Catellatospora sp. TT07R-123: one gene and its partner. The protein of the gene in region 1 interacts with the protein of each later gene in a pairwise test. Links are inferred from orthologs where the notes say so. Each region holds a gene or a part of one and is shown on either strand. Other genes may lie near its edges.

Region 1 (10,001 bases):
GATGTGGTCGTCGAGGGCGAGCGCCTCGGTCATGGCCCGGGTCAGCGGCTCCGCGGCGCGGTAGTCGATCTCGCCGGCGACGCGCACCCCGGTGGGCACGTGCTGGCGGCAGATCCGCAGCAGCGCGTCGTCGTGGTAGGTGATCGCCGCGACGGTGCGCCCGTGCGCCTCGGCCGCGGTGGCCAGGGTGACGGTGTCGAAGCACTGGCGGTCGTACTGGCAGACGGCGGTGGCGTTCTCCTGCGCGAGCATCCGGCTCAGCTGCGACTCGTACGCCATGAGCCCGGCCGCGCCGCCGACCGGCCGCAGCGCCCAGCACATGTCGCTGGTGACCCGCAGGCCCTGGTAGCCGTCGCGGCCGGCCCGCTCGATCTGGGTGCGGACCGCGCCGAGGGCGCTGCCCGGGTCGAACACGCCCTGCGGCACGAAGAACTCGCCCGCGGACGCGATGTGCAGCTGTCCCGTCTCGGCGGCCGTGGCCGGCTCGAAGCCGCGCCGGGCCAGCTCCTCGGTGAGCGCGGACGGGCTCAGCGACTCGGTGAGGCAGACGACCTTCTGCCCGGCGCGCAGCCCGTCGCGCACGAACGCGGCGACGATGTCCAGCCGCTCGTCGCTGTCGGAGAAGGTCAGGCAGGCGTGATCGCCTGGCCGGAGCTCCTCCACGGACGTACCGCTCACCGGTCCCTCCTCGACCCAACCCCCGCAGCGCCGCGCATCCCGCAGAGCTGCGCAACACGGTAACCCGGTATCAAGCGTGCCATCGAGCTACCCATGGTGCAGGCCGGTCAAACTTCGCGGACGGGGCGGTGGGGTCCGGGGGCGGTTCAGCGGTGCAGATGCTCCAGGTTGCGCCACTGGCCGATCGCGCACAGCCCGTCGGCGACCCGGCGCGCCTCGCCCTCGGTGGCGTACTCCCGCATGATGGACCTGCCGTGCTGGCGGTGCTCGACCTCCCAGGGCCCGGCCGGGTTCGCGCGCAGGAACACGTCCTGACGTGCATAGCTGGTGGTGGTGCCGTTCCATCGGTGCTCGACCAGACGCATCATGGCGGTATCGTACACACGTTCGAACAGCAGGCAAGGACTGTCTTGACGGCGCCGGGGGACGTACAGTGTGGTTCCGCATTCCTGAGGGTGAGCTGCCGCTGCGGCCGGTCCAGCCCGTCCTCACCGAACGGCTATAAATTGGTCGGACCGCGGCGTGGCACGCCATGCGGGCTTCCTCTTGTGCCGGAACCTGTGGCACGATCCTTGACAGCCCCTGGTTTTCCTCTGTCACCCGTGGAGTCGATGATGCGAACGAGCAAGCTTGCCCGGTGGATGGGCAGCGGCGCGCTCATCGTGGCGCTGGGAACCGTGCTGGGTGGTGTCGCAGAGCCGACGATGTCGGCGCAGGAGTTCCAGTGGAGCGCCGGTGAGACCGTCCTTCCGGACGAGTTCCAGTGGAGCTCTCTGCCCAGCGGTGACGACACCGCGGGTGCCACGGCGCTGACGGGCCGTGAAGAAGCCGAATTTCAGTGGAGCTGACCGGTAGCCGGTCAGCCCCCTAGAGAGCGGACCAACGGCGTTGGCCAGAGCTGAACGAGGCGTGCGGCGCTCCGCCGAACTGGCCTGGTTGATCACGGGCCCGGCAGCGGTGCTGGCCCTCGGACTCTCGGCGCTGGCCGCCAATCGTTCGACGGCACACCTTGCGCACTGGTGGCTGATCCCGCTCTTCTTCGCCCTGTGGGTCGGCGCGGAGACGACCGTCCTCCAGTTCGAGGTCCGGCGGCACGGGTTCTTCCTCACCCTCGCCGAGATCCCATTCCTCCTCGGGCTCTTCTACCTGCCCCCGGTGCCGCTGCTGCTGACCCGCATCGCGGTGCAGTGCATCGTGCAGTGGCGGCGCAAGGTCGCCCCGGTCAAGGCGGCGTTCAACGTCGCGGTCATGTCGCTGGGCACCGCGGCCGCCAGCCTGCTGGTGCTGATCGGCGGCCCGATCGACCTCGAAGATCCGCGCAGCTGGCTGGTGCTGGTCGTCGCGGTGATGGTGAGCGTGCTGGTCTCGCTCGTCAGCGTGGTCAGCGTGATCACCCTCGTGCAGGGAAGGTTCGCGCCGCAGGAACTCGCCGCGGCGGTGCCCGGCGTCGTCATGGCCGGCATCAACACCGCCGTCGGGCTCGCGGTCCTTCTGCTGCTACAGCAGGGCATCGGCGCGATCATCCTGATGGCGGTCCTGATCGTCTGCTTCGCCCTGGCATACCGGTCGTACAACCGGTCGATGAACCAGCACCGCACGCTGACCGAGATCTACGACCTGACCGGCGCCATCTCCGACACCCCGCACGACGGCACCCTGCCCGACGTCCTGCTCGCGCGGGTCCGGCAGCTGCTCCAGGCCGAGTACGCGACGCTGTGGCTGCCCGCGCAGGGGCGCCACCCCGAACTGCTGCTCAGCGCGCGGCCCGACGACAAGGGCCTGCTCGACGTCGCCGGCGCGCCGGACTCGATGCGCAAGCAGGCGGTCGGCACGGGGCGGACCGTCGCCGGCGGTGCCAAGCTCGGCGACGACCAGCTCCGCGCGGAGCTGCGCGAGTCCAGCGTCAAGGACGCGATCGTGGTGCCGCTGCGGGCCAGCTCCGCGGTGATCGGAACGCTGGAGGTCGCGGGCCGCCTCGGCGACAACATGCACTTCGGCCCGGCCGACGTGCGGCTGCTGGAGTCGGTCGCCGCGCACGCGGCGGTGGCGGTGGAGAACAACCGCCTGGTCGACCGGCTGCGCTACGACGCCTACCACGACGCGCTGACCGCCCTGCCCAACCGGCGCCGGGTGACCCAGGCGCTGGAGGAGGCGGTGCGGGTCCGCGCTCCCGGCGAGGTCGTGGCCCTGCTGATGTTCGACGTGGACGGGTTGCGCGACGTCAACGACTCGCTCGGCCACGCCGCGGGAGACCAGCTGCTGGCCGAGGTGGCCACCCGGCTGCGCACGCTGGCGCCGCCCGCGGCCCTGGTGGGCCGCTCCGGCGGCGACGAGTTCGTCGTCACCCTGCGCCTGCCCCACGCCGAGGCCGCCGTCGACCTGGCGACCGAGCTGCGGAGCCTGCTGCAGGACCCGATGACCTTCGGCTCGCTGACCCTCGACGTCAACACGGCGGTGGGGATCGCGCTGCATCCCGAGCACGGCTCCGATCCGGCGACGCTGATCCAGCGCGCCGACGTGGCGACGCACGCGGCCAAGGGCCTGGCCAGCGGCGTGCAGCTGTTCGACGTCGGGCTGGAGTCGCGGTCGATGCGGCGGGTGGGCCTGGCCGGCGACCTGCGCCGCGCCCTGGACAACGGCGAGCTGGAGGTCTTCTTCCAGCCCAAGGTGTCGCTGCGGGACCGGCGCCTGGTCGGGGTGGAGTGCCTGGCCCGCTGGGAGCACCCGACCCACGGCGCGGTCGCGCCCGAGGACTTCGTCGCGGTGGCCGAGCACACCGGCCAGCTGTCCCGCCTGACCGACGTGGTGCTGCGCGAGGGCCTGCGCCGGGCGCGGCAGTGGGTGGACGCCGGACGGCCGCTGTCGGTGGCGGTGAACCTGTCCCCGCGCACCCTGGTCGACCCGTCGTTCCCGCAGCGCGTCGACGATCTGCTCCAGGAGTACGGCGTATCGCCCGACCGGCTGACGCTGGAGATCACCGAGGACGGGGTGGTCGACGGCGTCGACCGCCTGCTGCCCACCCTGCGCCGCCTGTACGACCTGGGCGTGCACCTGTCCGTGGACGACTTCGGCACCGGCTACTCGTCGCTGTCGTACCTGCGGCGGCTGCCGGTGCACGAGGTGAAGGTGGACCGCTCGTTCGTGCAGGGCATGGCGACCGACCCGGGCGATCTGGCGATAGTGCGGGCCGTGGTGGACATCTCGCGGCACTTCGGGCTGACCGTGGTGGCCGAGGGTGTCGAGAGCGAGCTGACGCTGGAGCTGCTGGAGGAGATCGGCTGCGACATCGGCCAGGGCTTCCTGTTCAGCCGGCCGCTGCCGTACGAGCGGCTGGAGGCGTGGCTGGGCGCCCAGACCGACGCCGAGCCCACCCCGCTGGGCGAGGTGCGCCGCCTGCGCGCGGTCGGCTGAGGCCGTCCGCCGGATGCCGCGGCAAGGTTGTGGCGCGCCACACCGAACCCGATTTCCGCCAGGGCCCGATGTTGTGTACTCTTACCAAGGCGCGCGGCGAGGTGGGAAACCACCAGGCAGCGAGCACGCCCCCTTAGCTCAGTCGGCAGAGCGTCTCCATGGTAAGGAGAAGGTCTACGGTTCGATTCCGTAAGGGGGCTCGACCGGACTGCCGGATATTCTTCCGGCAGGGCTCGCCAGGCGGTGTAGCTCAGTTGGCAGAGCAAGCGACTCATAATCGCTGTGTCGCCGGTTCAAGTCCGGCCATCGCTACGCATTAGACACCCGGGCGTCAGCCGCCGGAGGGTGCGCGACCAGGTCGGGCAGCAGCTCCGATGGTCGAGCGGTGTAAGGATCGCCACTGGTGACCCTTTTGCAGATCGGGACGGACTCTGTCTATCCTGAAATGCCGGTAATTCAAAGCAGCTGTTTCAGAAAGGCACTCCCGTGGCCAAGGCGACTGACGTACGTCCAAAGATCACCATGGCGTGCGTGGACTGCAAGGAGCGGAACTACATCACCAAGAAGAACCGGCGTAACGACCCGGATCGGATTGAGCTGAAGAAGTTCTGCCCGCGCTGCGGCAAGCACACCGCGCACCGCGAAACCCGCTGAGCGACTCAGCGCGAGACCCGATGACGGCGGTCTCACCAGATCTTCGAGCAGGGGGTGGCCCACCAGGGCCACCCCCTGCTGGCATAGGTTCACTGGCATGCCGATGGATCAGTCGTTCATCGGTCGGACATACCCGCCGACCGAGCCCTATCAGGTGGGGCGCGAGAAGATCCGGGAGTTCGCCGACGCGATCGGCGCCCCGGACGCCCTGTACCACGACGTGGCGGCCGCGCACGCGGCCGGCTACCGCGACGTGGTGGCGCCGCCCACCTTCCCGATCATCCTGAGCTTCGCCGCGATGGAGCAGATCGTCACCGACCCCGAGCTGGGCATGGACTACACCCGTGTGGTCCACGGCGATCAGCGCTTCAGCTACCGCCGCCCGATCGTGGCCGGCGACGAGCTCGTGGTGGTGAGCAGCATCGACGACATCACCCACCGGGGCGGGCACGACTTCCTCACCACCCGCGCGGAGCTGTCCACGCCGGCCGGGGAGCCGGTCGTCACGGTCGTGTGCAAGCTGGTCGTCCGAGGGCACGGTGAGTGAGATGGCGTACGAGACGGGGCAGCAGCTGCCCTCGCAGACCTTCCGGGTGACCCGCGCGGACCTGGTCCGCTACGCGGGGGCCTCCGGGGACCTCAACCCGATCCACTGGAGCGAGCGTACCGCGGTCGGGGTGGGCCTGCCGGGGGTGATCGCGCACGGCATGTACACGATGGCGCTGGCGGGCCGGGCGGTCACCAACTGGGTCGGCCGGGCGGACGCGGTGCTCGACATCGGGGTGCGGTTCACCCGCCCGGTGCCGGTGCCGGACACGGACGAGGGAACCGCGGTGGACTTCACCGCGGTGATCAAGTCGGTCACCGCGGAGGGTCTGGTCACGTTCGACCTGACCGCCACGTGCGGTGGCGAGAAGGTGTTGGCGCAGGCCAGGGTCGTGATCCGGCAGGACTGACGGGCCGGTGGGGGGTCGGCGAAACAGGCCGGACAAAAAAGGGCCGAGCCCAGTTGGCTCACTCGCCCGGATACCCGTACACTGGTCCGCCGTGGGGTTAGTGACCTCTGACGGTTAGCTTAGGCGGCCGTTCAGGTGACTTTCCCGCACAGGGGTGTGGCGCAATTGGCAGCGCAGCGGTCTCCAAAACCGCAGGTTGCAGGTTCGAGTCCTGTCGCCCCTGCGGCTTCGGCCTACCGGCCCTCGGTGGGCGATCCGTGGAAACTGGCCGTCGGCATGGCCGACGGCGCACCATGGGTCGTATGGCCCTCTCGGCCCCACCTGGGGCAGGGGCCAGCGTGACAGGTGCCCCTCGACAGCGAGGGCACACGGGCCCGTGTCCCTGCACGGACCCGACACCACCCCGCGAGATGGAAGTAGGGCGCAGTGGCCGAGAGCAACCGACGTGGCGAGGACGCCGCGGCCGAGCACGTCGACGACGTGTTCGACGACGCTGTCGACGATGACGCCCTGACCGACGAGGACGCTGCCGTCGGCGGCGGACGCGGCACGGCGACCAAGGCCCGGCCGGTGGACGGCAAGGGCGCTCGCGCGGTCAAGAAGGCGGACGCGACCGAGAAGGTCGGTTTCTTCGGTCGAATCGGACGTTTTGTCCGTGAAGTCGTCGCCGAGCTGCGTAAGGTCATCTGGCCGACTCGTAACGAACTGCTCACCTACACCGCGGTCGTGCTCGTGTTCGTGACCGCCATCATGGCGATCGTGACCGGCCTCGACTACCTGTACGCCAAGGGTGTGCTGTTCGTCTTCGGCGACCACAACGCCAAGTAACGAATACGGAAGTGAGCGAGCTACGTGCCTGAGTACGACGAGACGGCCCAGTCCGACGACATCGAGGTGACCTCCGCGGTCGCGGTGTCCGACGAGCCGGCGCACGGGGCGGCGGAGCACGCTGAAGACGAGTTCGACCCGGCTGCCGAGCTGCGGCAGAAGCTGCGGTTCGCCCCGGGCGACTGGTATGTCGTGCACTCGTACGCCGGTTACGAGAACAAGGTCAAGACCAACCTCGAGACCCGCATCACCAGCCTCGACATGGAGGAGTACATCTTCCAGGTCGAGGTGCCGACCCGCGAAGAGGTCGAGGTCAAGAACGGCAAGCGCACCCAGGTGCAGAGCAAGGTCTTCCCCGGCTACCTGCTGGTCCGGATGGACCTGACCCCCGAGTCGTACTCGTGTGTGCGCAACACGCCCGGGGTGACCGGGTTCGTGGGTGCCACCGACCGCGCGGACCGGCCCGCGCCGCTGAGCCTCGACGAGGTGCTCAAGTGGCTGCTGCCGTCGGTCGAGGCGCCCGGTGCGCAGAAGAAGGCCAAGGCCGAGATCAGGGTGCTCGACTTCGAGGTGGGCGACTCGGTGACCGTCACCGACGGCGCCTTCGCCTCGCTGCCGGCGACGATCAGCGAGATCAACGCCGACCAGCAGAAGCTCAAGGTGCTCGTCTCGATCTTCGGCCGGGAGACCCCGGTCGAGCTCAACTTCAACCAGGTCACCAAGATCTGACGAAGCTCTCCGGACGCGGCGGGTGGCCTCTGGCCCCCGCCGCGTCGGCGTTGCGGGCGCGCGCCGCCGCGCCGCGTCCGCGGTCACACCGACCTCGGCGAATAGGCGCGGACCAGTATGCGGTAGCCTTGAACGTCCGGCCTGTGCCGCGCGCTGACCGTGCGCGCATCGCACCGGCCGGTCCGGTGTAAACCACCCTGATCCGGCGTTCGATGCCGGGTCGACAAGTCCCAGGAAGTAGACATGCCTCCGAAGAAGAAACTCGTCAAGACGTTCACGCTGCAGCTGAAGGCCGGCCAGGCCACCCCGGCTCCGCCGGTGGGTCCGGCGCTGGGTCAGCACGGCGTGAACATCATGGAGTTCTGCAAGGCGTACAACGCCCAGACCGAGTCGCAGCGCGGTGACATCGTCCCGGCGCAGATCAGTGTGTACGAGGACCGTACGTTCACGTTCATCCTGAAGACGCCGCCCGCCGCCCGGCTCCTGATCAAGGCCGCCGGCGTGCCCAAGGGCTCCGGCGTGCCGCACACCACCAAGGTCGGTTCGGTGACCCGCGCCCAGCTCCGGGAGATCGCCGAGAAGAAGATGTCCGACCTGAACGCCAACGACATCGAGATGGCCGAGCGCATCATCGCCGGCACCGCTCGGTCGATGGGCATCACCGTCAAGGACTGACGCCGTCGTACGGCGCTGCGCGCCGACGGTGACCCATTTCGTGGGAGGGCCCGCAGGGGCTCGACACAACCACAGGAGAACTGAGAAATGAAGCACGGCAAGTCTTACAACACGTCCTTCGAGCAGGTGGACCGTACCAAGCTGTACGGCCCGCTCGAGGCGATCAAGCTCGCCAAGGACACCACCAAGGTGAAGTTCGACGCCACGGTCGAGGTCGCGATGCGCCTCGGTGTCGACCCCCGCAAGGCGGACCAGATGGTCCGCGGCGTGGTGAACCTGCCCCACGGCACGGGCAAGACCGCCCGCGTCATCGTCTTCGCCTCCGGCGAGAAGGCCGCCGAGGCGACCGCCGCCGGCGCCGACGCGGTGGGCACCGACGAGCTGGTGGCCCGGATTCAGGAGGGCTGGCTGGACTTCGACGCCGCGATCGCGACGCCGGACCAGATGGCCAAGATCGGCCGTATCGCGCGGATCCTGGGCCCGCGCGGTCTCATGCCGAACCCGAAGACCGGCACCGTGACCATGGACATCGCCAAGGCGGTGGCCGACATCAAGGGTGGCAAGATCACCTTCCGGGTGGACAAGCACTCGAACCTGCACCTGATCATCGGTAAGGCCTCGTTCTCGCCCGAGCAGCTGGTCGAGAACTACGCCGCGGTGCTCGACGAGGTCCTGCGCTGCAAGCCGTCCGCGGCCAAGGGCAAGTACCTCAAGAAGGTGTTCGTCACCACCACGATGGGCCCGGGCATCCCGGTCGACCCGAACGTGACGCGCAACTTCCTGGAGACCGAGGCCTGATCCGCCCCGCTCCGTCACGGCGCCGTCCGCACACCGCGGGCGGCGCCGCTGCTTTGCCGGGGTACGTCACAGCACCCCGATTTGGTGGCCCGATACCCGGTCACGTAGAGTCGCCGTAACAGTTCCACCCAAAGACCGCTGGTCATCGTCCGGGCAACCGGGCGATCGAAGGACCCGCCGCTCGGCAACGAGCGGGAGAACGGGCGGCCCGCGCAGGGAAGGACGGTAGCCTCGCCTGCGGCGCCCAGCGCCGCGTGAAGCCCCGTGCGCCCTGCGCCGGGGCGTTTTTCGTTCTCCCATTCGCTGCCGGGACCAGGGTCCCCGCGAAACCAGCCTGGAGTACGAGAGAGGAGGGGACATGGCGGACAAGATCCGTGCCGACAAGGCCGGCAGCGTTGCGGAGCTCACCAAGCGCTTCCAGGAGTCCAACGCCACGGTGCTCACCGAGTACCGCGGCCTGACCGTGAAGCAGCTGACCGATCTGCGTCGTTCCATGGGCGGTGCCGAGTACACCGTCGCCAAGAACACGCTCGCGAAGATCGCCGCGACCAACGCCGGTCTGACCGGTCTCGACGCTCTGTTCACCGGTCCTACCGCGCTCGCCTTCGTCTCCGGCGACGTCGTCGACGCGGCCAAGGGCCTGCGCGACTTCGCCAAGGCCAACCCGCTGCTCGTCATCAAGGGCGGCGTCTTCGAGGGCAAGGCCATCTCGGCCGCCGAGGTCGGCAAGCTCGCCGACCTGGAGTCCCGCGAGGTGCTGCTGGCCAAGCTGGCCGGCGCGATGAAGGCAAGCATGAGCAACGCCGCTGCCCTGTTCCAGGCGCCGCTGGTGAAGGCCGTCCGTACGGCCGCCGCTCTGCAGGACAAGCTCGAGAAGGAGGGCGCCGACGCGTGAGCGTCGCCGCCTTCTGTCCCAACTTTGCTCGCGGCGTCCTGCCGCAGCTGATGAACCACGTACGAAAGGACGCCTGACATGGCGAAGCTGAGCACCGACGACCTCCTTGCCGCGTTCAAGGAGATGACCCTGATCGAGCTCTCCGAGTTCGTGAAGCAGTTCGAGGACACCTTCGACGTCAAGGCCGCCGCCCCGGTCATGGCCGGCCCGGTCGGCCCGGCCGTCGTCGCCGAGGCGCCGGAGGAGAAGGACGAGTTCGACGTCGTCCTCGACAGCGACGGTGGCAAGAAGATCCAGGTCATCAAGGTCGTGCGCGAGCTGACCGGCCTGGGCCTGAAGGAGGCCAAGGACGTCGTCGAGGCCGCCCCCAAGGCGAT
Region 2 (10,128 bases), on another replicon or contig:
CGGTCGCCCTGGCCTGCGCCCCGCTCAGCCACGACGGCGTGAAGATCAACCTGCTGGACACGCCCGGCTACGCCGACTTCGTCGGGGAGCTGCGCGCGGGCCTGCGGGCCGCCGACGCCGCCCTGTTCGTGGTGTGCGCCGCCGACGGCATGGACGCCGCCACCGCCGCCCTGTGGGACGAGTGCGCCGCCGTCGGCATGCCCCGCGCCGTGGCGATCAGCCGCCTGGACCACCCGCGCGCCGACTTCGACGAGGCGCTGGCCCTGTGCCAGCGAGTCTTCGGCGAGGAGATCCAGCCGCTGTACCTGCCCATGCACGGCGACGACGGCCAGTCGGTGGAGGGCCTGATCGGCCTGATCAGCCAGCGGGTGTACGACTACTCCGGCGGCTACCCGCCCCAGGTGCGCGAGCCCGACCCGCAGCACCTGCCCGCCATCGAGGAGTCCCGCGGCGAGCTGCTGGAAGGCATCATCGCCGAGAGCGAGGACGAGACCCTGATGGACCGGTACCTCGCCGGCGAGGACATCGACCCGCAGGTGATCGTCGACGACCTGGAGAAGGCCGTCGCCCGGGGCCACTTCCACCCGGTGGTGCCGGTCTGCGCCGCCACCGGCGTGGGCCTGGACGCGCTGCTGGAGCTGCTCACCCGCGCCTTCCCGACGCCGCTGGAGCACCCGCTGCCCGCCGTCACCGGCGTCGACGGCTCGCCGCGCGACGAGCTGGAGTGCGACCCGGCCGGCCCGCTGGTGGCCGAGGTCGTCAAGACCACCGTCGACCCGTACGTGGGCCGCGTCAGCCTGGTCCGGGTCTTCTCCGGCACACTGCGCCCGGACACCCCGGTGCACATCAGCGGGCACGGCCTGGCCGAGCGCGGCCACCCCGACCACGACGCCGACGAGCGGATCACCCACATCTACTCGCCGCTCGGCTCGGCCCTGCGCGAGGTGCCGCTGTGCGTGGCGGGCGACATCTGCGCGATCACGAAGTCGAGCGCGGCCGAGACCGGCGACACCATCTCGGGCAAGGACAGGCCGCTGCTGGTGGCGCCGTGGCGGATGCCCGAGCCGCTGCTGCCGGTCGCGGTGGTGCCCAAGACCCGCTCCGACGAGGACGCGCTGGCCAAGAACCTGGCCAAGCTCGTGGCGGGCGACCCGACGCTGCGGCTGGAGCGCAACCCGGAGACGCACCAGCTGGTGCTGTGGTGCATGGGCGAGGCCCACGCCGACGTGGTCCTCGACCGGCTGCGGACCGGCGGCGTCGAGCTGTCCACCGAACCGGCGAAGGTCGCCCTGCGCGAGGCGTTCGGCGCCGCCGCCAGCGGCAGCGGCCGCCACGTCAAGCAGTCCGGCGGGCACGGGCAGTACGCGGTGTGCGCGATCGAGCTGGAGCCGCTGCCGCGCGGCGCCGGGATCGAGTTCGTCGACAAGATCGTGGGCGGGGCGATCCCGCACAACTACATCCCCAGCGTCGAGAAGGGCGTACGCGCCCAGGCCGAGCGCGGCATCGTCGCCGGCTACCCGGTGGTCGACTTCCGGGTGACCCTGGTCGACGGCAAGGCGCACAGCGTCGACTCGTCCGACGCGGCGTTCCAGACGGCGGGCAGCATGGCGCTCAAGGACGCGGCGGAGAAGGCGCAGATCGCGCTGCTGGAGCCGGTCGACGAGGTGGTGATCACGGTGCCGGACACGGCGGTCGGCGCGGTGATGAGCGACCTGTCCGGGCGGCGCGGCCGCGTGCTGGGGTCGGAGTCGGACCCGGCGGGCGGCGAGCGTACCCAGATCCGGGCCGAGGTGCCCGCGCTGGAGTTGCAGCGGTACCTGGTGGACCTGCGGTCGATGACGGCTGGGGCGGGGACGTTCACGCGGGAGTTCACCCGCTACGAGCCCATGCCCGGCCACCTGGCCGACCAGGCCCGCAAGGAGCACACCACCCGCTGACCCCGGCCCGGGGCGGCGCCGCCCGGCCGGTCTGCGGCCGGGCGGCACGGCTCACGTGGCCGCGTGCTGGGCCGCCGCCGCGCGCAGGGCGGAGACGGTGACCAGGCGCAGGCCGCGGTCGCGCAGCCCGGTGATGATCTCGGCGAGGTGATCGATGGTCACCAGGCGATCCCGGTCGCCCACGTCATGGGCCAGGATGATCGCCCCGGGCCGGGCTGCCGCGGCCGTGTCGGCCGCGATCCCGCCCGGATCGGCCCTGAACACGTCCTCGCGCATCCGCTGCGACCACATCACCACGTCGTAGCCGAGCTCCTCGGCCACCGTGAGCGTGGTCCCGCCCAGGTGCCCCCACGGCGGGCGCATCAGCGTGGGCTCGCGGCCGACCACGTCGGCGATCGCGTCGTGGCAGCGGCGCAGCTGGTCGCGTACGCCCTTGTCGTCGCGCTGGGCGAGATCCTTGTGGGCCCAGGTGTGGTTGCCGACCTCGTGGCGGGCGTACCGGTCGCGGACGAGGGCGGCGTTGCGCCGCAGCCGCTCGCCGACGACGAAGAACGTGGCCGGGGCGTCGAGCCGGTCGAGGGTGTCCAGGACCCGGGGCGTCCAGTCGGGTTCCGGGCCGTCGTCGAAGGTCAGCGCGACGAGCGGCTGCTCGGTGTGCACGTGCCACAGCACGTCGACCGTGCCCCGCTCGTGCCAGCCAAGCTCGTTGCCGGCGGGCGCGTACCCGCCGTCGATGGGCAGGCGGTCCGGTCCGAACCACTCACGTCCGCGCAGCACCCCGAGCGTGGCGGCGGCACCGCCGAGCGCGGCCAGCCCGCCTCGCACCAGCCCGCGGCGCGACACCCCCATACCGCCGATGCTCCCCTGCTCCGCCGACCGGCGGCCCCCGATTCCCATGTTGATCAGAGGGTTTCCCCCGGGTCAAGGGTTGCAGGCCGGCCGAGTGACCTGGCACACGTGCGCGCGGCCGCGCCGCCGGCGCCCGGGTGCCAGGCCGCTTCGACTCACCAGACGAGGCAGAACGGGTGGCCGGCCGGGTCGGCGTACACCCGGAAGTTATCGCCGCCGCCGGGCAGGCGGACGGCGCCGAGAGCCAGGGCCTTCGGCTCGGCGGCCTCGATGTCGGCGACCTCGACGTCCAGGTGCAGCTGCTGCGGGTGGGCCGGGTCCGGCCAGCGCGGCGCCTGGTAGCCCTCGACCTGCTGGAAGATGACCGGAAGCTTGCCCTCGGCGCTGATCATGGCGCCGACGCCCTCGCCCTCCCAGGTCACCGGCAGCCCGAGCAGCTCGCCGTAGAAGCGGGCCAGCTCGCCCGCGGCGGGGCAGTCCAGCGCCACGTCGGCGATGGTGGTGCCGCCGTCGGGGTCGCCCTGGCACAGGCAGAACGGGTGCCCGGCCGGGTCGGCCAGCACGGTGTAGGTGTCGCCGCCGCCGGGCAGCCGGGTCGCGCCCAGCGCGACGGCCCGCTCGACCGCCGCGGCCAGGTCGGGCACCCGCAGGTCGAGGTGGAGCTGCTGCGGGTGGGCCTGGTCGGGCCACTGCGGCCGCACGTGGTCGTCGGCGCGCTGGAAGCCCAGCCGGGTGCCGTCGGCAGCCTGAAGCGAGACCCAGTGTTCGTCGGCGTACTTCTCGGCCAGGTCGGCCAGGGACGCGTAGAACGCGCTGAGCCCCTTGATGTCGGGAGTGTCGAGTACGACGCTGTACAGGGTGCCAATCATGGCAGCCATCCTTCCCGACGGGTACGACAAAGTCCGTCAGCTGGGCCAGGCCGCCAGGAGCAGGTCGCGGGTGTCGGTGAGCAGCTGCGGCAGCGCCTTGGTCCGCCCGACCACGGGCAGGAAGTTGTTGTCGCCGCCCCAGCGCGGCACCACGTGCTGGTGCAGGTGGGCCGCGATCCCGGCCCCGGCCGCGCCGCCCTGGTTGAGGCCGATGTTGAACCCGTGCGCGTTGGAGACCTTGCGCACCACCCGCATCGCCGTCTTGGTGAACTCGGCCAGCTCGGCCGTCTCGGCCGCGTCGAGCTCCGGGTAGTCGTCGATGTGCCGGTACGGGCAGATCAGCAGGTGCCCGGGGTTGTACGGGAACCGGTTGAGCACCGCGTACACCGCCTCGCCCCGGGCCACGACCAGCCCGTCCGGGTCGGTCTGCGGCGCGACGCAGAACGGGCAGCCGTCAGGCCGGGGGCCGCCGCTGACGTACGCCATCCGCCACGGGGTCCACAGCCGCTCCAGGCCGTCGGGGTCGGCGGTGCTCATGCGGCGGCCTGCCGGGGGGCGATCGTCGGGATCACCGGCCGGGTGTCGAGCTCCATCCAGCGCTCGGGCCGGGCCATCGGCGCGAAGCCGACCTTGGCGTAGACCCCGTGCGCGTCGGCGGTGGCCAGGATGATCCGGCGTACGCCCAGCGCCTGCAACTCGTCGCGGATCACCGTGACCGCCCAGTGCGACAGCCCGATGCCACGGTGCGCGGTGTCGATGAACACGTCGCACAACCACGCGAAGGTGGCCCCGTCGGTGACCACCCGGAACACGCCCACCTGCGCGCCGGACGGGGCGTACAGGCCGTACACCGTGGAACCGGCCAGCGAGCGCTCCATGACCTCGCGGTCGCGGCCGGAGGTCCAGTACGCCTCGCGCAGCAGCCACTGCTCGACGGCGTCGAGGTCGAGCCGGGCCGGGTCCGTGTCCAGCACGTACCCGGCCTCGTGCGCGCGCGTGCTCACGCCGCGCCGCCCGCCTCGACAGACTCCGCGACACCGGCCGAGGGACCGGAGTTGGTCCGCGACCGGACCACCTCGACCACGTGCGCGACCGCCTCGTCCAGGCTCACGCCGTTGCGCTGCGAGCCGTCGCGGTAGCGGAAGGACACGGTGCCGTCGGCCAGGTCCTGGTCGCCGACGATCGCCATGAACGGGATCTTCTGCTGCTGGGCGTTGCGGATCTTCTTCTGCATCCGGTCGTCGGAGGCGTCGACCTCGGCCCGGATGCCCTCCTTGCGCAGGCGGGAGACGAAGTCGAACAGGAACGCGGTGTGCCCGGCCTCGTCGTCGGAGCGGATCGGGATGCCGACCACCTGCACCGGCGCCAGCCACGCCGGGAAGGCGCCCGCGTAGTGCTCGGTGAGCACGCCGATGAACCGCTCGATCGAGCCGAACTTGGCGCAGTGGATCATCACGGGCTGCTGGCGGGTGCCGTCGGCGGCCTGGTACTCCAGCTCGAAGCCGCGCGGCTGGTTGAAGTCGTACTGGATGGTCGACATCTGCCAGGTGCGGCCGATCGCGTCCTTGGCCTGCACCGAGATCTTCGGGCCGTAGAAGGCCGCGCCGCCCGGGTCCGGCACCAGCTGGAGGCCGGTCTCGACCGCGCACTGCTCCAGCACCGCGGTCGCGGTCGCCCAGTCCTCCTCCGAGCCGACGAACTTCTCCGGCTTGGAGTCGTCGCGGGTGGACAGCTCCAGGTAGAAGTCGGTGATGCCGAAGTCCTTGAGCAGGCCGAGCACGAAGTCCAGCAGGTGCTTGATCTCGGCGGCCGCCTGCTCCTTCGTCACGTACGAGTGCGAGTCGTCCTGGGTGAAGCCGCGCACCCGGGTCAGGCCGTGGATCACACCCGACTTCTCGAACCGGTACACCGACCCGAACTCGAACAGCCGGATCGGCAGCTCGCGGTAGGACCGGCCGCGCGAGCGGTAGATCAGGTTGTGCATCGGGCAGTTCATGGCCTTGAGGTAGTAGTCGCTGCCCTCCATGTCCATCGGCGGGAACATGGTCTCCTTGTAGTAGGGCAGGTGACCCGAGGTGTGGAAGAGGCCTTCCTTGGTGATGTGCGGCGTCCCGACGTACTGGAAGCCCTCCTCGATGTGGCGCGCGCGGACGTAGTCCTCCATCTCGCGCTTGATCACACCGCCCTTGGGGTGGAAGACGGCCAGGCCCGAGCCGATCTCGTCGGGGAAGCTGAACAGGTCCAGGTCGGTGCCGAGCTTGCGGTGGTCGCGGCGGGCCGCCTCCTCCAGCAGCTTCAGGTAGTCCTTGAGCTGGTCGCGGGTCGGCCACGCGGTGCCGTAGACCCGCTGGAGCTGCGGGTTCTTCTCCGACCCGCGCCAGTAGGCCGCGGCCGAGCGCATCAGCTTGAACGCGCCGATCAGCCGGGTGCTGGGCAGGTGCGGGCCGCGGCACAGGTCGCCCCAGCAGCGGTCGCCGGTCTTGGCGTCGAGGTTGTCGTAGATGGTCAGCTCGCCGCCGCCGACCTCCATCACGTCGTCGCCGGCGTCGCCCTTGATGTCGACCAGTTCGAGCTTGAACGGCTCGTCCTTCAGCTCGGCCTTGGCCTGCTCGAGCGTGTCGAACCGCCGGCGCTGGAAGCGCTGGCCCGACTTGACGATCTCCTGCATCCGCTTCTCGATCTTGTCCAGGTCGTCCGGGTGGAACGGCTTGGGCACGGAGAAGTCGTAGTAGAAACCGTTGTCGATCGGCGGGCCGATGCCGAGCTTCGCCTCCGGGAAGATGTCCTGCACCGCCTGGGCCAGCACGTGCGCGGTCGAGTGGCGCAGCACGTTGAGGCCGTCGGGGGTGTCGATGGCGACCGGCTCGACCGCCGTCTCCACCGACGGGGTCCAGTCGAGGTCGCGCAGGCGGCCCTCCGGGTCGCGGACCACGACGACCGCCTTGGCGCCGGTGACCGGCAGGCCCGCGGCGGCGACCGCATCGGCGCACGTCGTCCCGGCCGCGACGACGACGGGGTCGACGGCTGGCGGGCTCTTCGGTGCACTCACGGTGTTCTCCTCAGGGTGTGGCCTCAGCGGTTTGTCCGGCTCCGGCCATGCTATCGGGCGTACTGATCATGCCGGTAACCAGTCAGCCGGTGCCGCCGGCAGCTCCCGTCGTGCCCCGTTCACCGGTGACCCCTTTCGAGGCGGTTTCGGCGCCGTTACATTGGCGCAATGACGAGCATTGATCTCGGTCGTACGCTGGACCGACGTTTCCAGCAGTTCTTCTCCGGCCGGTCCGGAACCCCCTTTTCGGTGCGCCACGGGGACTTCGCGCACACCGTCGGCGCGGGCGCGCCCGCCTTCACCGTCGTCGTCAGCGACCCGCGCGGCGCCAAGGCGCTGGCCGGGCTCGACCAGTTCCAGATCGGCGTGGCGTACCTGCGCGGCTGGCTGGACTTCGAGGGCGACCTGATGGCGGCCCTGAAGATCCGCGGCATGTTCCACGACCGGCACCCCATCGCCTGGCTGGCCCGGTTCGCCCCCGGGTTGCGCCTCGGCGGCGCCGAGCACGACCGGCGCGCCATCTCCGCGCACTACGACGAGGAGTCGGAGTTCTTCCTCACCTTCATGGACTCCCGGCACCGCTGCTACACCCAGGGCGTGTTCGCGCGCGACGACGAACCGCTGGAAGACGCGATGACCCGCAAGATGGAGCTGGCCCTGGAATCGCTGCGGGTCTCCCCCGGCGACCACGTCCTGGAGGTCGGCGGCGGCTGGGGCGCCTTCGCCGAGTACGCCGCCCGCCAGGGCGTCCACGTCACCACGCTGACGCTGGCCGAGGAGTCCGAGCGCTACCTGTCCGCCCTGTTCGCCCGCGAGCAGCTGCCCGCCCAGGTCGTCCGGCAGCACCTGCTGCGCTACCAGCCGCCGCGCCGCTACGACGCGATCGTCAACATGGGCGTCACCGAGCACCTGCCCGACTACCGCGCCACCCTGCGCAAGTACGCCGAGCTGGTGCGCCCCGGCGGCCACGTCTACCTGGACGCGCTGGCGATGCGGGCCAAGCACCGGGTGTCGACGTTCATGAGCCGCTACATCTACCCGGGCAAGTCCTCGCCGCTGGTGCTGCACTCGTACCTGCGCCAGGTGGCCCGCTCGCCGTTCGAGCTGGTCAGTGTGGACGACGACCGGCACAACTACCACCTGACCTGCGCCGAGTGGGCGCGGCGGCTGGACGCGGCCCGCGACGAGGTGGTCCGGCGCTGGGGCGAGCCGCTGTACCGGCGGTTCCGGCTGTTCCTGTGGGGCTCGGCGGCCAGCTTCGACACCGGCCTGGTCCAGGCGTACCGGTGGGTGCTCCGGATGCCTTGACCCGTTTTCCCGAAGTATGTCCGGGTTGGCGCGGTACCGTCTATAGGTGTCGCCTGACGCCACTCCGCTAGCGGCGAATGCCCGCGGCCCGCACGAGCGGGCCGGCGGTCTCCCCGCGGCGGTAGGGGTGCTCTCGCCGTTCCTCGGCGGTTGGTACTTCGGCGGGGTGCTGGCGGGCATCGTCGGCACCGCGGCCGAGGCCGGCGCGGGCGTCATCGCCGTGCAGACGCTCGACGCCGGCACCGACCACATCGAGGTCACCGAGCCGGGCGAGCTGGCCCACCCGGTGGCGTGGCGGCACACGTGCGGCTTCATCGTCGTGCTCAAGGCCGTGTCGCCGCACTACCTGGCCGGGCTGCGCTCCGCCGGGCTGCCGGTCGTGCTGGTCAGCCAGCCGACGCCGGGTATAGACCTCCCGCTGGTCATGCCGGACAACCGCACCGGCGTCCGCGAGGCCGTGGCGCACCTGGTCGCGCACGGGCACCGGCGCATCGCGTTCGCCGGGCACTTCGGCACCGTGGACGTCCAGGAGCGCTGCGAGGCGTACCGGGCCGCGCTGCGCCAGCACGACCTGGAGCCGGACCCGCGCCTGGTATACCCGGCGACCGACAACCAGCCCGCCGGAGGGGAGGCCGCGGCCCGGCTCATGCTCGCCGACGGCCTGCTCTCGACCGCGGTCGTGTGCGGCACCGACGAGAACGCCGCGGGCCTGATGCACGTGTTAGAGCGGGCCGGCCTGCGCCTGCCCGAGGACCAGGCGGTGATCGGCTACGACGACATCCGCTCGTCGTCGTACCTCACCCCCCGGCTGACCAGCGTGCGGCAGCCGATGGACATGATCGGCCGGACGGCCGCCGCCACCCTGCTGGCGATGGTGGCGGGCCAGCCGCCGCCGCGGGAGCGGATCACGGTGCCGACCTCGCTGATCGTGCGCGAGTCGTGCGGCTGCCCGAGCGAGCATGCCGCTCCCAGCCCGCCGCCGCGCGGCGACCGCCTGACCGAGCAGATCGCCGACCTGGTCGCCCCGGTGCACGGCACGCTGTCGGACACCGAGACGGTCACGCTGATGCACGCCGCCGGAGTGGTCGCCGAGGCCGTCCAGGCGCCCGCCGCCGGGTGCGAGACCGACCTGCTGCTCGCCTCCCGCCAGGACGGCACGTCCGTGGTCGAGCTGCGGCTGGCGCTGGCGAAGCTGCTCCACCTGGGCGGCCGGGCCGAGGTGCTGTACGAGATCGCCGAGCTCGTCCGCTGCCACGGGGAGACGGCCATGCCGGTGCTGCTGGCGCTGACCCAGATGCGCGGGCGGACCCTGTTCCACGAGGGCGCCCGGCTGCGCGAGGACCTGAGCATCCAGTACGAGGTCGGCATGGACCTGCTGCGGGGCCACCGCGAACCGGCCCGGCTGGACTGGCTGGGCCGCACCGGCGTACGCGCGGGCTGCCTCGGGCTCTGGGCGGGCGGGCTGCCGCCGACCGAGGCCGACCCGGTGCTGGAGGTGGCCAGCCTGTTCGAGGCCGGGCAGGCCCCGCGGGCGGGGACCGAGCCGTCGCTGCCGGTCAGCGAGTTCCCGCCGCCGAAGCTGCGCCACCCGCTCGACCTCGGCCCCGACCTGGTCACGTTCCTGGTGCCGGTCAAGAACGGCACCAGCGACTGGGGCTGGCTGGCCGTCGTCGACGCGGTCAGCACCACGGGCGCCACCGGCCGCGAGCCGTTCAACCAGTGGTCGGCGCTGCTGACCGTCGCCCTGGACCGGCAGGCGCTGCTGAGCGAGTCGCTGCGGCAGAAGGAGCAGCTGCGCATCGCGGCGCTGTACGACGAGCTCACCGGCCTGCCCAACCGCTCGCTGTTCCTGGACCGGCTGCGCCAGGCGATGCGCCAGTTCCGCCGCCCGCACGGCCGCCCGTTCGGGGTGCTGTTCCTGGACCTGGACGGGTTCAAGGTGGTCAACGACAGCATGGGCCACTCGGCCGGGGACCGGCTGCTCAAGCAGGTCGCCCGCCGGATCAAGGGGGCGCTGCGCGACACCGACACGGTGGCCCGCTTCGGCGGCGACGAGTTCCTGGTGCTGCTGGACGAGGTCGACGCGCCGCACACCCCCGCGCAGGTCGCCGAGCGG

What was found.
Region 2: the proteins of rplA (region 1) and thrS interact in binary tests that used the Escherichia coli proteins (3 or more experiments, as listed by UniProt). The link is inferred for Catellatospora sp. TT07R-123 from one-to-one orthologs.

What each region holds. Positions count from the first base shown.
Region 1 is NZ_BNEM01000001.1:4,036,588-4,046,588, reverse strand. What follows is about bases 7,009-9,873. They hold rplA (50S ribosomal protein L1), read left to right. Parts: upstream 7,009-8,018; coding sequence 8,019-8,729; downstream 8,730-9,873. Other genes in these bases: rplL (50S ribosomal protein L7/L12), read left to right, coding at 9,703-9,873; rplJ (50S ribosomal protein L10), read left to right, coding at 9,088-9,624; rplK (50S ribosomal protein L11), read left to right, coding at 7,500-7,931; nusG (transcription termination/antitermination protein NusG), read left to right, coding at 7,009-7,256. Outside these bases: Cs7R123_RS17420 (MEDS domain-containing protein), read right to left, coding at 1-678; Cs7R123_RS17415 (hypothetical protein), read right to left, coding at 825-1,046; Cs7R123_RS17410 (hypothetical protein), read left to right, coding at 1,293-1,526; Cs7R123_RS17405 (bifunctional diguanylate cyclase/phosphodiesterase), read left to right, coding at 1,588-4,089; rpmG (50S ribosomal protein L33), read left to right, coding at 4,576-4,743; Cs7R123_RS17385 (MaoC family dehydratase N-terminal domain-containing protein), read left to right, coding at 4,841-5,290; Cs7R123_RS17380 (MaoC family dehydratase), read left to right, coding at 5,292-5,699; preprotein translocase subunit SecE, read left to right, coding at 6,126-6,527; more of nusG, read left to right, coding at 6,552-7,008; more of rplL, read left to right, coding at 9,874-10,001. UniProt on the Escherichia coli protein: One of the primary rRNA binding proteins, it binds very close to the 3'-end of the 23S rRNA. Forms part of the L1 stalk. It is often not seen in high-resolution crystal structures, but can be seen in cryo_EM and 3D reconstruction models.
Region 2 is NZ_BNEM01000002.1:2,107,090-2,117,217, forward strand. What follows is about bases 4,181-7,172. They hold thrS (threonine--tRNA ligase), read right to left. Parts: upstream 6,705-7,172; coding sequence 4,656-6,704; downstream 4,181-4,655. Other genes in these bases: Cs7R123_RS29450 (HIT domain-containing protein), read right to left, coding at 4,181-4,192; Cs7R123_RS29455 (GNAT family N-acetyltransferase), read right to left, coding at 4,189-4,659; Cs7R123_RS29465 (class I SAM-dependent methyltransferase), read left to right, coding at 6,873-7,172. Outside these bases: Cs7R123_RS29435 (elongation factor G-like protein EF-G2), read left to right, coding at 1-1,937; Cs7R123_RS29440 (polysaccharide deacetylase family protein), read right to left, coding at 1,989-2,786; Cs7R123_RS29445 (VOC family protein), read right to left, coding at 2,942-3,655; more of Cs7R123_RS29450, read right to left, coding at 3,692-4,180; more of Cs7R123_RS29465, read left to right, coding at 7,173-8,012; Cs7R123_RS29470 (EAL domain-containing protein), read left to right, coding at 8,140-10,128. UniProt on the Escherichia coli protein: Catalyzes the attachment of threonine to tRNA(Thr) in a two-step reaction: L-threonine is first activated by ATP to form Thr-AMP and then transferred to the acceptor end of tRNA(Thr). The rate-limiting step is amino acid activation in the presence of tRNA.